Regions from separate parts of the Vreelandella mediterranea genome, predicted to be linked through region 1. Evidence: predicted binding sites of a transcription regulator. Region 1 holds the regulator's gene; the other holds the start of a gene.

The links. Region 1 encodes sigma-54, which starts transcription at its own class of promoters, with help from an activator protein. Its sites were predicted from a motif close to TGGCACNNNNNTTGCTNT; they were not measured.
Region 2: a site for sigma-54 is predicted at 4,986-5,003, ahead of glnL (nitrogen regulation protein NR(II)). Genes of this name have one in related genera too.

The regions. Positions count from the first base shown of each region.
Region 1 is NZ_OZ310198.1:2,043,435-2,051,360, forward strand. It holds gene ACWFVE_RS09580 (ABC transporter ATP-binding protein) at 1-752, opposite strand, end outside; gene ACWFVE_RS09585 (KpsF/GutQ family sugar-phosphate isomerase) at 1,104-2,090, shown strand; gene ACWFVE_RS09590 (KdsC family phosphatase) at 2,129-2,659, shown strand; gene lptC (LPS export ABC transporter periplasmic protein LptC) at 2,670-3,254, shown strand; gene lptA (lipopolysaccharide transport periplasmic protein LptA) at 3,263-3,754, shown strand; gene lptB (LPS export ABC transporter ATP-binding protein) at 3,765-4,514, shown strand; gene ACWFVE_RS09610 (RNA polymerase factor sigma-54) at 4,620-6,032, shown strand; gene hpf (ribosome hibernation-promoting factor, HPF/YfiA family) at 6,115-6,423, shown strand; gene ACWFVE_RS09620 (PTS sugar transporter subunit IIA) at 6,428-6,898, shown strand; gene rapZ (RNase adapter RapZ) at 6,944-7,831, shown strand; gene ACWFVE_RS09630 (HPr family phosphocarrier protein) at 7,916-7,926, shown strand, end outside.
Region 2 is NZ_OZ310198.1:217,562-225,487, forward strand. It holds gene ACWFVE_RS01100 (hypothetical protein) at 1-261, opposite strand, end outside; gene ACWFVE_RS01105 (alpha/beta hydrolase) at 324-1,217, opposite strand; gene ACWFVE_RS01110 (acyltransferase family protein) at 1,368-2,396, shown strand; gene glnA (glutamate--ammonia ligase) at 2,853-4,259, shown strand; gene ACWFVE_RS01120 (DUF4124 domain-containing protein) at 4,343-4,870, shown strand; gene glnL (nitrogen regulation protein NR(II)) at 5,085-6,143, shown strand; gene glnG (nitrogen regulation protein NR(I)) at 6,140-7,570, shown strand; gene ACWFVE_RS01135 (YqiA/YcfP family alpha/beta fold hydrolase) at 7,595-7,926, opposite strand, start outside.

The DNA of each region.
Region 1 (7,926 bases):
GGCACTGGCCCGTCGGGCTCGCCGTGAACGAACTGGCTCACCCGGGGGTCGTCGTTGGTATCGAAGGTGTCCGGCGTGCCCTCGGCCACGACCTGACCATCGGCGATCAGATACAGGTAGTCGGCAATGCTCAGCGTCTCCTTGATATCGTGGGAGACCACCACCGAAGTCAGCCTGAGCGCCTCGTTCAGGCGCTTGATCAGTTGCACCAGCACGCCCATGGAGATCGGATCCTGACCGACGAAGGGCTCATCGTAAAGCACCAGCTCCGGGTCCAGAGCGATGGCGCGCGCCAGCGCCACCCGCCGCGCCATGCCGCCGGAAAGCTCGGCGGGGGTCAGCTCGCGTGCACCTCGAAGCCCCACCGCCTGAAGCTTCAAAAGCACCAGATCGCGAATCATCGCCTCGGGCAGGTCGGTATGCACTCTAAGCGGAAACGCCACGTTTTCGAAAACGTTCAGATCCGAGAAAAGCGCGCCGCTTTGAAACAGCATGCCCATACGTTTGCGAAGGGCAAAAAGCGCCTTGCGCGAAAGTTTATGAACGTCCTGCCCGTCGATCAGCACACGACCGCGGTCCGGCTCCAATTGGCCGCCGATCAGTTTCAACAGCGTGGTTTTACCCGTACCGCTGGGGCCCATGATGGCGGTGACCTGCCCCCGCGGGATACGCATGTTCACGCCGCGAAAAATTTCGTGCTCGCCTCGGGAAAAGTGAAGGTCTTCGATTTCAATGAAGGGTATTTGCGTCATGAGTGGATAAACCCTCCTCACAGGGCGGATAGCTGACTGACTTTGCGTATCGAGATTTAACGGCGGTATCGTCGACGCCAGGGCCGGGACACCACTAACGCTAAAATATCGCGACCATTAAAGTCATGGCTAACGCTTGGGCACGGGCTCATCAAGACCGGCAATTTAAAAACAGTGTTTCCGAAATATTAGCGAACATTGTACCTCAACGCTACCCGTTACGCGCGAAGCCGCCCAAAAGGATGTTTTTTAAAACGTTGCTCTACAAGGAATTGTCAAAACGGCGATACCTATCCATTGATCCAAAATGCTATTCTAAGGCCTTAATACCGCAAGCTTAGTGAGCCCATAATGTCAGCGCCTCTCGCCTCCCCCAGCGCGTTACGTGAAAGCGCCCTGCGCACGCTACAAATCGAGCAGGCCGCCATAGGCGAGCTTCAGGAAAAGTTGGACGAACATTTCGATCACGCCTGCGCCTTGATTCTGGCCTGCCAGGGGCGGGTGGTCGTGACCGGCATGGGCAAATCCGGCCATATCGCCGGCAAGCTGGCGGCCACGCTTGCCAGCACCGGCACGCCGGCCTTTTTCGTCCACCCGGGTGAAGCGAGCCACGGCGACCTGGGGATGATCACCCGCTCGGATGTGGTCATCGCGCTCTCGAATTCCGGCGAAACCGCCGAGGTCACCGCCCTCTTGCCGCTTTTGAAGCGTTTGGGCGTGCCTTTGATCAGCATGACCGGCCGCCCCGAGTCCACGCTTGGCACCCACGCCGACGCCCATCTGAATAGCGGCGTGGCCCGGGAGGCGTGCCCGCTCGACCTGGCGCCGACCAGCTCGACCACCGCGGCCCTGGCGCTGGGGGACGCGCTGGCAGTCGCGCTTTTGGAGGCGCGGGGCTTTACTGCGGAGGACTTCGCACTTTCCCACCCCGGTGGCAGCCTTGGCAAGCGTTTGCTTCTGCGCGTGAAGGATCTGATGCACAGCGGCGAGCGTCTGCCGACGGTCCCCTTGGGCAGCCCGCTTCGCGATGCGCTTTTGGAAATCACCCGCCAGGGGCTTGGCTTTACCTGCGTGGTCGACGCCCAGGGCCGACTGGCCGGCGTTTACACCGACGGTGACCTGCGCCGGACCCTCGACGAACACCACGATTTACGTGTCATCAGCGTCGATACGGTCATGACTCGTCCGGGCAAGCGCATCCGCCCGGACATGCTCGCCGCCGAGGCCGTCCGCCTGATGGAGGATAGCCGCATTACTGCGCTTGCGGTGGTCGATGAACACGAGCGCCCCATTGGTGCCTTACACATGCACGACCTGCTTTCGAGCGGCGTGATTTAAACCGTACTCAGTCCCAATACCGCTATAAAGGAGACTCCATGGCCGTACCCGATGCTTTAAACGACCGCATCCGCCACGTTCGCCTGCTCGCGATCGACGTGGACGGAGTACTCACCGACGGCCGCCTCTACTTTCAGGCCGACGGTGTCGAAATCAAGGCTTTTCACACCCAGGACGGCCACGGCCTCAAGCTTTTGAAGCGCGCCGGCTTTTACGTCGCGCTAATCACCGGCCGGGACTCGCCCATGGTCAGCCAACGCGCGAAGTCGCTAGGGATCACCCACGTCTATCAAGGCGTCGAGCACAAGCTCGATACCCTTAAAGCGCTCTGTAAGCGTTTGGACATCACCCTCGATCAGGTGGCCTATTGCGGCGACGATCTGCCCGATCTTGGCTGCATCAAACGGGCCGGTGTCGGCATTACCGTGCCCAACGCGCCGGACTACATGCATACCCACGCCGACTGGATCACCGACTCACTTGGCGGCCACGGCGCGGTGCGCGAAATTTGCGATACGCTGCTGATGACCCAGGGCCACTGGGACGCGGTGATGGACACCTACCTCTAGAGGCAACGCGATGGCGGGTTTGACGATAACGCGGATCAGAAAACGCCTGTGGCTACCGGCGCTGGTCATTGCGCTGGGGGCCTGGCTCGTCTGGCTCGACCCGCGCGGGCCGGAGGTCGTCGAGGTCGACCCGGACGTACAGCGCGAGGAACCCGGCCATGTGCTGGAAAATGCCGAGCTTACGCTGTTTGGCGAAACCGGCGGCGTCACACAGCACCTTAGAACGCCGCACCTGGTCCATACACCTCAGCAAGCGCTGACCGAGGTCGACGCGCCGCGCGCGACGCTATTCGATTCCGACCAGCGCCAGTGGCTCGCCAGCGCTGACCACGGCATACTGCAAAACGAGCGTCAGTCGCTGGTCATGGAGGGCTCGGCCAGACTGCTCGCCCCGGAGGAGGGCTGGCAGCTCGATACCGAGCGGTTACACTACGATGGCGTCGACCGCCACGCCTACACCGAGGCACCGGCCCTTTTACAGCAGCCTCCTCAGCAGATGAGCGCCAACCGCATGGATGTCTGGCTCGACACGAGCCAGGTCCGGCTCACCGATAACGTACGCGGCACTCACCCGCCCGCCCGCTCAACGCCTTAGGAGTCGTTATGCACCCGTTTTTACGTACCGCGCTACTGGTACTGGCCCTGCCTTTGAGCGCCGCCGCCCAGACAAGCCAGGCCCCCGTCGAAGTCGAAGCCGACCGGCTCGATCTTGATCAGCGCGCGGGTACCGCCGTCTACTCCGGCAATGTGGATATCCGCCAGGGGGAAATGCAGATTCGCGGCGACCGTGTCGAAATCTCGCGCAACGACGCCGGCGAGCTTTCCCAGGCAGTGGCCACCGGCGAGCGCGCCTACCTTCGTAATCAGCTCGAAAACGACGGAGGCCCGATGGAAGGTTGGGCGCGGCGTATCGTCTACCACGTCAGCGAACGGCGCATCGAGCTTATCGACCAGGCCGAACTCCACCAGCGAGCCGACCGCTTTCAGGGCGGGCGCCTTGAGTACTTCATCGACCGCGAAGTGGTTCAGGCGCGCTCAGACGTTAGCGGTAGCGACAACCAGCGCATCCGCATGACGCTACAGCCCGCGCAATAGGAGAATGACCGTGTCGAGCACGCAATCTGGGGCGGTCAAAACGCTTCACGCCCGCCATCTCGCCAAAAGCTACAAGCGCCGCCGGGTGGTAAAAGACATCAACCTGGAGATCACCCAGGGCAGCGTGGTGGGCCTACTCGGGCCCAACGGGGCGGGCAAGACCACCTCGTTTTATATGATCGTGGGCCTGGTCAAGGCCGATGCCGGCACGGTAGGAATCGACGAGCGCGACCTGACCCGGGCACCGATGCACGAACGCGCCACCGCCGGCATCGGCTACCTCCCCCAGGAGGCATCGATTTTTCGCAAGCTGTCGGTGGCCGATAACATCATGGCGATTCTGGAAACGCGCAAGGAGCTGGACCGCCGCGCCCGGGAGGCGCGCCTGGAGCAATTGCTCGACGATTTCCACATCACCCATATCCGCGACAACCTGGGCATGAGTCTTTCCGGCGGCGAACGCCGCCGCGTGGAGATTGCCCGCTCGCTTGCCACCGACCCCGCGTTCATTTTGCTCGACGAGCCCTTCGCCGGGGTCGACCCGATCTCGGTCGGCGAGATCAAGTCGATCATCCTGGCTCTCAAGGCACGCCACATCGGCGTGCTGATCACCGACCACAACGTGCGCGAGACGCTGGATATCTGCGATATCGCCTATATCGTGGGTGACGGCCACATCATTGCAAGCGGTGACTCAACCGCCATTTTGAATAACCAGAAGGTTCGTGAGGTCTATCTGGGCGCCGATTTCCGCCTCTAAACCATCGCCAATCCTAAAGTTCCGTGTAGTGGCATATTTATTGCACTTGCGCCGGACCCCAACTCGCACTAGGGTGGAGCTTTACGAGTAACGAGTGGTTCTTCAATGGTCATGAAAGCCTCTTTACAGCTGCGTGTCGGCACACAGCTGACCATGACGCCTCAACTGCAGCAGGCCATTGCCCTGCTACAGCTTTCCACCCTCGATCTTCGCCAGGAAATCCAGCAGGCGCTCGACGCCAACCCGTTGCTGGAACAAGAGGACGAGTTTGGCGAAGAGAGCGTGACCGAGACCGCCGAAGCCGAATGGGAAGAAAGCATCCCCAGCGAACTCTCCATCGATAGCGAGTGGTCCGACACCTATCAGGACATGGCGGCCAGCGCCGGCAGTGAGGGGCCGGATTTCGAGCGACAGGCGGCGGGCCAAAGCCTGCATGGCCACCTGCTTTGGCAGCTGGCCATGACCGACGCCAGTGAGCGCGAATACGCCATTGCCGAAAGCCTGATCGACGCGCTGGACCCCAACGGTTACCTCACCCAGCCTCTCAACGATATTCGCGAAGGGCTCAAGGCCCAGGGGCTCGAGGGTTTGAGTCAGCGCGAGGTGGAAAACACGCTGATGCGTATGCAGCAGTTCGAACCCACCGGCGTTTTCGCCCGCGACCTTCGCGAATGTCTGATGCTCCAACTCGCCACCCTGGCCGACGACACGCCGCTTCTGGTGCCCGCCAAGCGCCTGGTGCGCCAGTTTCTCGAAGCGCTCGGCAAGGACGACATGCGCCTTTTGAAGCGCCGCCTGGGGCTTGACGACGAGCAACTCGATGACGTCATCGGACTGATCAGAAGCCTGGACCCGCGCCCGGGCAGCGCATATGGCATCACCAACGATAGCTACATCACTCCGGATCTGGTGGTACGCCACGATAACGAAGGCTGGCACCTCGAGCTCAACCCCGAGGCGCTTCCGCGGCTGCGCGTCCAGCCTGATTACGCAAGCCTGATCAAGCGGGCGGACAAGAGCCAGGACAACCAGTTTTTAAAAGAGCACCTACAAGAGGCTCGCTGGCTGATCAAGAGCCTTTCGAGTCGCAACGATACGCTGTTACGCGTCGGTCGCGAGATCATCGCCCGCCAGCTTGGCTTTTTGGAGCGCGGCGAAGAGGCCATGAAACCCTTGATACTCGCCGATATCGCCGAGGCCGTGGAGATGCACGAGTCGACGATTTCACGGGTGACGACGCAAAAATACATTCACACCCCCCGCGGCGTATTTGAGCTCAAGTACTTCTTCTCGAGCCAAGTGAGCGGTCATGACGGCAACGACAGCCACTCCAGCACGGCGATCCGCGCCCGGTTGAAAAAACTGATTCAAGAAGAGACGCCAGGCAAGCCGCTCTCGGACAGCCGCCTGGTGTCACTATTGGAAGATGGCGGTATTAGCGTAGCGCGGCGCACGGTGGCAAAATACCGCGAGGCCATGGGGATTCCCTCCTCCAGCGAACGGCGGCGTTTGCGTTAAAAAGTGAAACTGGCCGCCGGGGCTTTGCAACGGTAGAAAAAGGGTTACAATCAAAGGACAGTCCTGGATTAGGAGTACGTCGATGCAAGTCAATATTACGGGCCATCACCTGGAACTGACCGACGCTCTGCGCGATTACGTTAACGAAAAACTCGAACGTATCGAGCGTCACTACGACAATATCACCACCGTTCATGTCACGCTTTCCATCGAGAAAGAGCGTCAGCAGGCCGCCTGCACCCTCCATGCGGCCGGCGCCGATTTGCACGCCGAAGCCCAGGACAACGACATGTACGCCGCCATTGACGCGCTGGCCGACAAAATCGACCGCCAACTCGTAAAACACAAGGAAAAAGCACAAGCTCGCGCCCAGGGCGCTGGCGTGCGTTAAATCGATGACCCTGGAAACCATACTCCCCCCGGAGCGCGTGCTGTTCGACGTCCCCGGGGGCAGCAAAAAGCGCGTGCTGGAGTTCTTCAGCACCTTCATCGCCCAAAATACGCCCAGCCTGGATAGCCAGGAAGTGTTCAGCCGTCTGATAGGCCGGGAGCGATTAGGCAGTACCGGCATTGGTAATGGGGTCGCGATTCCCCATGCCCGCAGCCCTCACTGCAGCGCCCCTATCGCCGGCTTTCTAAAGCTTGCCGAACCGGTGGATTTCGACGCCATCGACGGTGACCCGGTGGATTTGGTGTTTGTACTGCTGGTGCCGGAAGAGGCCGACGACACCCACCTTGCGCTGTTGGGTCAGGTCGCCACCATCATGAATGACGCCGCCACGCGCGCGCAGTTTCGCAAATGCGAGAGCCAGCGCGAGCTTTTGGAGATCGTCACCGCCAAAATTCGCGAGCAAACGGGCAGCTAAATCAAGGCCCTACCCACCCAGCCCTACAGACCGAAGAGAAACACTATGCAACTGGTGATTATCAGCGGCCGCTCCGGGTCGGGAAAGTCCATTGCGCTTCAGGCGCTGGAGGACCTGGGCTACTACGCCATCGACAACTTGCCGGCCATGCTGCTGGGTTCACTGGTCGATGAGCTAAGACAGCAAGGCGAGCGCACGCACCTGGCGGTGAGTATCGATGCGCGCAACCTGCCCACGGCCCTGGAGCGCTTTCCGGCCCTGCTTCAGGACATCAAATCCGGCAGTACCCGCGTACAGGTGATTTATCTCACCACCGACGCCCGGATTTTGCTCGAGCGCTATTCGGCCACGCGCCGGCGCCACCCGCTGACCCGGGACAGCGGGATGACCCTGGAAGAAGCGATCGCCAAGGAGGAAGAGACGCTTTTTGGCATCCGCGAACTGGCGGATCTAATGATCGACACCTCGCGGCTGACGGTGCACGATTTGCGCGGACGGATCACCGACCAGCTGGGCCACCAGCGCCAGAGCCAGCTCACCCTGACGCTCGAGTCGTTTGGCTACAAGCGGGGAGTGCCGCTGGACGCGGATATCGTGTTCGATATCCGCTGTCTGCCCAACCCTTACTGGGACCCGACGCTTAGACACTTCACCGGGCGCGACGCCGAGATTGCCACCTTTTTAGAGGCCTATCCGGTCGTCGATGAGATGGGCATGGATATTCTCAACTGGCTGGAGAAGTGGCTTCCGGCCTACCAGAGCAGCCAGCGCAGCTACATGACCATCGCTATCGGCTGTACCGGCGGCCAGCACCGCTCGGTGTACATGGTCGAACAGCTGGCCAAAAAGATGCTCGATAAGCGCTCCAGCGTACAGCTTCGCCACCGCGAGCTGGGCATTCACTACAGCGTTGATGACGCCACCCCATCGTAATGCTGGGCGGCGGGAGCTTGCCGTGTCATCCCTTATGAACCACGCACATTCAATCAAGACACCGCTAGGCAAAAAGGAACCAGGGTGCCCGAAAG
Region 2 (7,926 bases), 1.8 Mb from region 1:
TGGCAGGCGTACGATGTCGTCGATGTTGAGTTTGCCCTGGGTTTTGTGGCGGTGGCCGTGTTCGTCGAGGATGGCGGCCACGGTGCCGATGCTGACGGCGTCTTCTTCCCGGTAGGTTTCTACTTTGACGCGTACGATACGGCGCTGGTAGCGGGCGGAGAGAATGGCGCCGGGGTAAGGCGGGGTGTGGTTGGGGTCGCCCTGGAAGTAGGCCGCGACGCTGGCGCTGCCGGGGTCGTCCCATTCGATATGTTGATGCATCCTCAATATCCTTTTGTCGAGTGAGTGATGAGCTTAGTGTAGTTTGTCGTCACGGGCCTCGCCTACTGGCCGTCCCATTCGCCCTGATCGGGTGTTTCTTCAGCGCCAACGTATTGAAACAGGAAGGTAAGCGCCGCGGGTAGGCTGGCACGCCATACACGCCAGGTGTGCCCGCCGGGGTAAAGGTCCAGGCGCACCTGGCCTGGTTGAATGCGCTCGATTGCCTGGCGCAGCTGGCGGGCGTGATATTCGGCGTCAAACTCATCGCGGCGGCCCGCGCTGATATAAAGCGGCACCGGGGGCGTGGCGCTGGGTTCGTTGTTGGCGCCCGGCGCGACCGCCAGGCGGTAATCTTCCAGGTGAGCCGGATAGTTGAGCCGCTGCCAAAGCGCTTGATCGAACTCGCCCTGGGCGTCGAGAAAGGCCGGGTGGCGGTGCGCCGAGGAGTTGCGCGGCGGTGCGGGGACGTAGCTTGCCGGGCTAAGTGCCGCTACCGCGGCGAACAGGTCCGGCCGCTCGAGGGCGAAATTCAGCGCGCCGTACCCGCCGGCCGAGAGCCCGGCCACGCCGCGCTTGGCGCGGGTGGTGCCTACGCGGTAGGTGGTTTCGATATGCGGCATCAGGTCGTCGAAAAAGGCGCGGCGAGCAGGCTCGTTATAGCCATCGACCCACCAACTGCGGCTGCCCGGCATGACGAACACCGCCGGGGGGAGGTGCCCGGCGTCGATCAAACGGTCGACGGTTCGAGCCAGCTGCCCCCGGCTGACCCAGTCGTGTTCGTTGCCGAACGAGCCATGCAGCATGTAGACCACCGGGTAGGGTTCGGCGGCATCTACTTGGTAGCCGTCGGGCAGGTAGAGCGTGTAAGGGTAGTCATCACCCAGCACCGGGGAGGGGAACGCGTGGCGCGAGACTTCGCCGGCCAGCGCCGGGGCACTGAGTAAAAAAGTACTCATAACGACAGTGAGCGCACGCGCTGAGCGCATAAGACAAGCCGCAATAGGGTGAAGGGGCACACTGCCTCCGAGTGTTCATGACAAAAGGGATGTGACCAGCGGGGCTGGCTGCGCTATTAGCATAGCAGCGCCTCAAGGCAGGAGGCTTGGATGCAAAAGGTCGAGGAGATTTATTGGCTGCGCGCCTACGGATGCGCGGCGGTTTTCCTGTTTCATTGGCTGGACCATCTCAATCAACGCGTGGACACTCTGACCACCGATTTGATGCGTATCCCTCTGGTGTTGGGAACGCCGGTTTTTTTGTTTATCTCCATTTTCGTGTTCGCGCTTCGCTATGCCCGCCAGGTGCCGCCGGGGTTTTTATGGCAACGCGTCAAGTACGTGATGCTGCCCTACGCAACGTATGGATTTATCTACGCCACCGCCGAGTGGGTGCGCCTGAACATGGGCGAGACCTCGGTGGGGTATTTAAGCGTTGCCCGGGAGTACTTTCTCTACGCGGGCTGGCATGGCTACTTTCTGATTATCGCCATGCAGTTCTACGTGGCGTACTGGCTGTTTGCCCGCTGGCGGCTGTGGCGGTTCGACCCGGTGCCCGGGCTTTGGGTGAGCTGCGTGGTCAGTATGGCGTATTGGGGCACGGCCTACTGGCTCGAGGTGACGCCGCCAGGCTATCTGCTGTGGGTCGCCCCGCTTGGCTGGGTGTATCTGTTCTTTTTGGCGCTGGTGCTGGTGCGCTACTACCAGCCGGTAGCGCAAGGCGCGACAAAACCCCGCCCGCCGCGCTGGATGCAAGCGCTCTCCTCCCCGGTTTGGCTGGCCGGGGCGGTGGTGCTGATCGTGCTGGCTACGCTTCCCGGCTGGCTGGTGTTCACCTCCAAGGAGGTGTGGGTAATCCCGCTGTTCGTGCTGGCCACGCTTTGCGCCATGCGCTACCTGAAAGGGCGCCCCGCGCCTGCGTGGATGCGCACGGTCAACCGCTACTCCTTCGGCATTTATCTCGCCCACCCGATGTTTTTTGCCATTGTCGATACGGTGGTCGGCGTAGAAACCCTGCCGCTTGTCCTTTACGCGCTGCTGTTGATCGTCGTGGGCGTCGTGGGCTCTATCGGGCTCAACAAGGTCGCTAATACCACCACGTTGACCACGATGCTCTTTGGGAAGCGCTTAAAAGTGTAATGGATAGGCGATCACCCATGCTTACGCACGCATTTGGTTCAATAAAGGCTTTTATGAACCTTTTTGGTGCGCTTAAAAGTGGCTTCTGAGCCCCGTCCCGGGTGCGTTGATTTGAACGCGCAACATCAGGGCAGCTTTCGGGTTGAGAAAATCATTTTTAAAACAGAGGCTTGGTAATTCGCCATGCCATATTGGTGCAAAGTTGGCACGCTACATGCTTATTAAACGGCAACGGCTGGCGTCGTAGGCAAACGCCTCACAGCGTGCTACAACGATAGTCAGTTTATTTTAATCGCTGGTCACAGGGCCGGGTTTGAAACGCGCCCTAACGCGAATACACAACAAAGGCGTGCTATACGCTCGCGGCGTATCAACGGTTTTGTTCAACAATACGTTTAATAGATCGCTTAACAGTACACGCTTTAAGCCACGCTCATACCGGAGACGGAGAACAGTATGTCAGCCAAGACGCTCGCGCTAATCGAAGAAAATGAAGTCAAATGGGTAGACCTGCGTTTCACCGATACGCGCGGTAAAGAGCAGCACGTCACCGTACCGGCACGGGACGTAGACGAAGAGTTTTTTGAAAACGGTCAGATGTTCGATGGCTCCTCCATCGAAGGCTGGAAGGGCATCAACGAATCCGACATGATTCTGCGCCCGGAAGACGGCACCGGCTTTCTCGACCCCTTCACCGAAGATGCCACGCTGATTTTGCGTTGCGACATCATCGAGCCGGCCACCATGCAGGGTTACGATCGTGACCCGCGCTCCATCGCCAAGCGTGCCGAAGCCTATCTTGAGTCCACCGGCCTTGGCGACACCGCGTTTTTCGGCCCGGAACCCGAGTTCTTCATCTTCGACGAAGTACACTGGAAAACCGACATTCAGGGCTCCATGTACAAGATCTCCTCGGAAGAGGGCGCTTGGGCGACCGACAGCCAGATCGAAGGCGGCAACCTGGGCCACCGCCCGCGTGTGAAAGGCGGCTATTTCCCGGTTCCGCCGGTGGACAGCTTCCACGACATTCGTGGCGCAATGTGTAACACCCTTGAAGCGATCGGCCAGAGCGTCGAAGTGCATCATCACGAAGTGGCGAACGCCGGTCAGAACGAAATCGGCGTCAAGTTCAACACCTTGGTGAAGAAGGCCGACGAAGTTCAGGAAATGAAGTACGTGATCCACAACGTGGCCCACGCCTACGGCAAAACCGCGACCTTCATGCCCAAGCCCCTGGTCGGCGATAACGGCTCCGGCATGCACGTTCACCAGTCGTTCTGGAAAGATGGCACCAACCAGTTCGCCGGCGACGAGTACGCGGGCCTTTCCGAAATGGCGCTTTACTACATTGGCGGCATCATCAAGCACGCCCGTGCGCTGAACGCTTTCACCAACGCCTCGACCAACTCTTACAAGCGTCTGGTACCGGGTTTCGAAGCGCCGGTTATGCTGGCCTACAGCGCCCGTAACCGCAGTGCGTCTATCCGTATTCCGTACACGGCTAGCCCGAAAGGCAAGCGTGTCGAAACGCGCTTCCCCGACCCGACCGCCAACCCGTACCTTGCGTTCGCGGCCATGCTGATGGCGGGTATCGACGGCATCAAGAACAAGATCCATCCTGGCGACGCCATGGACAAGAACCTGTACGACCTGCCGCCGGAAGAGGGCAAGGCCGTACCGACCGTTGCCTCGAGCCTCGATCAGGCGCTGGAAGCGCTCGACGCTGACCGCACCTTCCTGACCGAAGGCGGTGTGTTCACCGACGAAATGATCGACGCCTACATCGAGCTCAAGATGGAAGAAGTGACGCGCATGCGTATGGCGACGCACCCGGTCGAGTTCGACCTGTACTACAGCTGCTAAGCTCTAACGTTAGGGGCACCCTTGAGGTGTTACTGACTCAAAACCCCGCCTCGGCGGGGTTTTTTTATGGGGAGAACATGGGCATGGGTGTCACTGACATGGCGAAGTGCGCGCGCCTGGCGGCGTTGCTGTTGGGGCTTTCGCTGACGGCGGGAAAGCTCCAGGCGCAAACGGTGTACCGCGTGGTGGATGAAAGCGGCCGGGTCACTTATACCGACAACCCGGAGCGCGGCGGCGAGGCGATCACGCTGGCGCCGCTGCCCGGGGTCGAGCGGACGTCGCCGCCACCGTCTTCGAGCCCGGCAAGGACTCGGCCCGGCCAGCCCTTCATGCCCTACGACCGGTTTGTGATTGCCAACCCGTCGGCCGAGGCGCTGATTCGCGATGCCATGACGCCGGTCGAAGTGTACGTTGAGCCGGCGCTGCGCGACGACCATCAAATAAGGCTTCTGGTGAACGGCGAGGTCAGCCAGTCGGCGCTGCACAGCGACGCGTTTTGGTTGACCGGCTTGCCGCAAGGGCACCACCGGCTTCAAGCCGAGCTGCTCGATAGCCAGGGTCGCGTTCAGCACCGCACTGACGCGGTGAGTATTACCGTTGCACCGCGCTAATATGCACTAAAATGGTGCGAAGGCGCGGCGTTAACCGGGCGGCGCTGCGCTATTAAACGCCGCGTTGCGCCGCCTTGATGCGTTAAAGCCGTGCATGACAGCGCTAGCGCCCAATTGGCGCGCTTTTTGCAATTCCACTTAAAACATCACACAGACATTGCACCACACGATGATCAAGCCACGCGAATTCTTAGGGGGCTCCTCAGGACACGCCATGTATCAGCGTTTACTCGAACACCTCACCACCGCAGTGCTGCTGCTGGACGGTGAACTGCGCGTCTGCTGGATGAACCCGGCCGCCGAAGCGCTACTGGCGGTCAGCATTAGCCGCGTCAAGGGCATGAGTCTGGATACGCTGCTGGGCTGTGGCGAAAGTATCGATAATGTATTGGCCAAGGCGCGCGACGCCTTTCACCCTTATACCCAGCGCGAGGCGCGCATTACCCCGCTCAACGGCGAGCCACTCACCGTGGACTACACCGTCACGCCGCTTTCGCCCGGCGAGCTTTTACTCGAAGTGGAGCCGCGGGACCGGCTAATGCAGATCTCCCGGGAGGAGGCGCTGACCACCCGCCAGGAAACCATCAAGGTGCTGGCCCGGGGCCTCGCCCACGAGGTGAAAAACCCGCTGGGCGGTATTCGCGGCGCGGCCCAGCTTCTCGAGCGCGACCTCGACGACCCGGCGCTTCGCGAATATACCCATATCATCGTTCAAGAGGTCGACCGGCTAAAAGACCTGGTCGACTCCATGCTCGGCCCTCATCACATTACCCGGCACGCGCCGGTCAATATTCATAAGGTGCTCGAGCGCGTGCGCACACTGCTGCTCGCCGAGCATCCCGATGTGGTCATCTCGCGGGATTACGACCCCAGCTTGCCGGATCTTTCCGGCGATGAATCCCAAATGATACAGGCGGTGCTGAACGTGGCGCGCAACGCCGTCCAGGCCATGAACGAAGCCGAGACGCCCACACCGGAGCTGATTCTGCGTACCCGCGCCAAGCGCCAGTTCACCCTGGGCGCGGAGCGCCATCGGCTGGTGAGCGAAGTGGGTCTGATCGATAACGGCCCGGGTATCCCCGAGGCCCTACGCGCGACGCTTTTTTACCCCATGGTCTCCGGGCGCGCCGAAGGCAGCGGCCTGGGGCTCTCCATTGCTCAGTCGATTCTGCATCAACATCAGGGATTGATCGAATGCGACTCACACCCCGGACGTACCGAATTTCGTCTGTTAATTCCGTTGGTCAATAACATTACCGGAGACGCGTCATGACTGAGGCGACACAAACCGATGTTTCACGGGTGGTCATCGTCGATGACGACCGCGCTATCCGTTGGGTGCTGGAGCGCGCCCTGGCGCAGCCGGATCTTGACGTCGAGTGTATCGAACGCGCCGACACCGCCCTTGACCGGCTCTTGAGCGATCCGCCGGATGTGCTGGTCACCGATATCCGTATGCCGGGGATCGACGGGCTGGATTTGCTCTCGCGCGTGCGCGAGGCGCATCCGGATCTACCGGTCATCGTCATGACCGCCCACTCGGATTTGGACAGCGCCGTGGCCTCCTATCAGGGCGGGGCCTTCGAGTACCTGCCCAAGCCTTTCGACGTGGACGAAGCGCTGGCGCTGGTGCGTCGTGCGGTCGCCCACGCTCGCGAGCGTCAGCGCCCGGTCAGCGTGCCGGAAGGCCTCAACGCCGAGATCATCGGCGAGGCGCCGGCCATGCAAGAGGTGTTTCGCGCCATCGGGCGGCTGTCGCACTCGCACATTACGGTGTTGATCAACGGCGAGTCCGGTACCGGTAAGGAGCGCGTTGCCCAGGCGCTTCACCAGCACAGCCCCCGCGCCGGCCACCCGTTTATCGCGCTGAACATGGCGGCGATTCCGAAGGATCTCATCGAGTCCGAACTGTTTGGCCATGAAAAAGGCGCCTTTACCGGCGCCGGTGCGCAGCGCCAGGGCCGTTTCGAGCAGGCCAACGGCGGCACGCTTTTTTTGGATGAGATCGGCGACATGCCGGCGGAAACGCAGACCCGCTTGCTGCGCGTACTGGCCGATGGCGAGTTCTACCGGGTGGGCGGGCATACCTCGGTGAAGGTCGATGTACGTATCATCGCCGCCACCCACCAGAACCTTGAGTCATTGGTGGACGAAGGGCGCTTTCGCGAGGATTTGTTCCACCGCTTGAACGTGATCCGCGTTCACCTGCCACGGCTCTCCGAGCGCCGGGAAGATATCCCGAGGCTTACGCGTCACTTTCTGGCCGAGGCCGCCAAGGAGCTTTCGACCGATATCAAGGTGCTCACAGCGGACGCCGAGACACACCTGACCAAACTCCCCTGGCCGGGTAATGTCCGCCAGTTGGAAAACATCTGCCGGTGGCTAACGGTCATGGCGTCCGGGCGTGAGATATTGATCGAGGACTTGCCCCCGGAGCTGCGTACCATCAGCGCTTCGTCCGCCGGGGGCCAAAGCGATTGGCGCACGGCCTTTCGCGGCTGGGCGGATCACGCCCTGGCCGAAGGCCACACCCACCTGTTGGAAGAAGCGGTGCCGGATTTCGAGCGCATTTTGATCGAAACCGCGCTCAAACACACCGGCGGGCGTAAGGGCGAAGCCGCCGAGCTTTTGGGCTGGGGGCGCAATACGCTGACCCGCAAGCTAAAAACGCTGCTGCCCGCCTTGGCGGACGAAGCCTAACTACACAGAAGTAGCCGTGCCGAATCAGGCGCTTTGGCAAAGGGCTAGAAACTGCTCGAAGTCACGCAGAATGAGTTCGAGGCTTGCGTGCAGGCGGTGGTCGTCATCCACCATGCGAAGCCCAAGCCGCTGGCGGCGGGCGTGTTCGATGACCGGGCCAAAAGGCACCACGTCGTCCTGCCAACCGTGAATGATATGCGTGTGCCGGGCCTGAAGCGTAACCGTCGTTTCCGGGTACTTTGCCATGCCAAGCGCCGGCGCCAGTAAAAAACAGCCCAGCACCGGGTAGCGTTGGCTGACCGCCGCGCTCAGAAAACCGCCCAGGCTCGACCCCGCCAGAATACACTGGGCGGGGT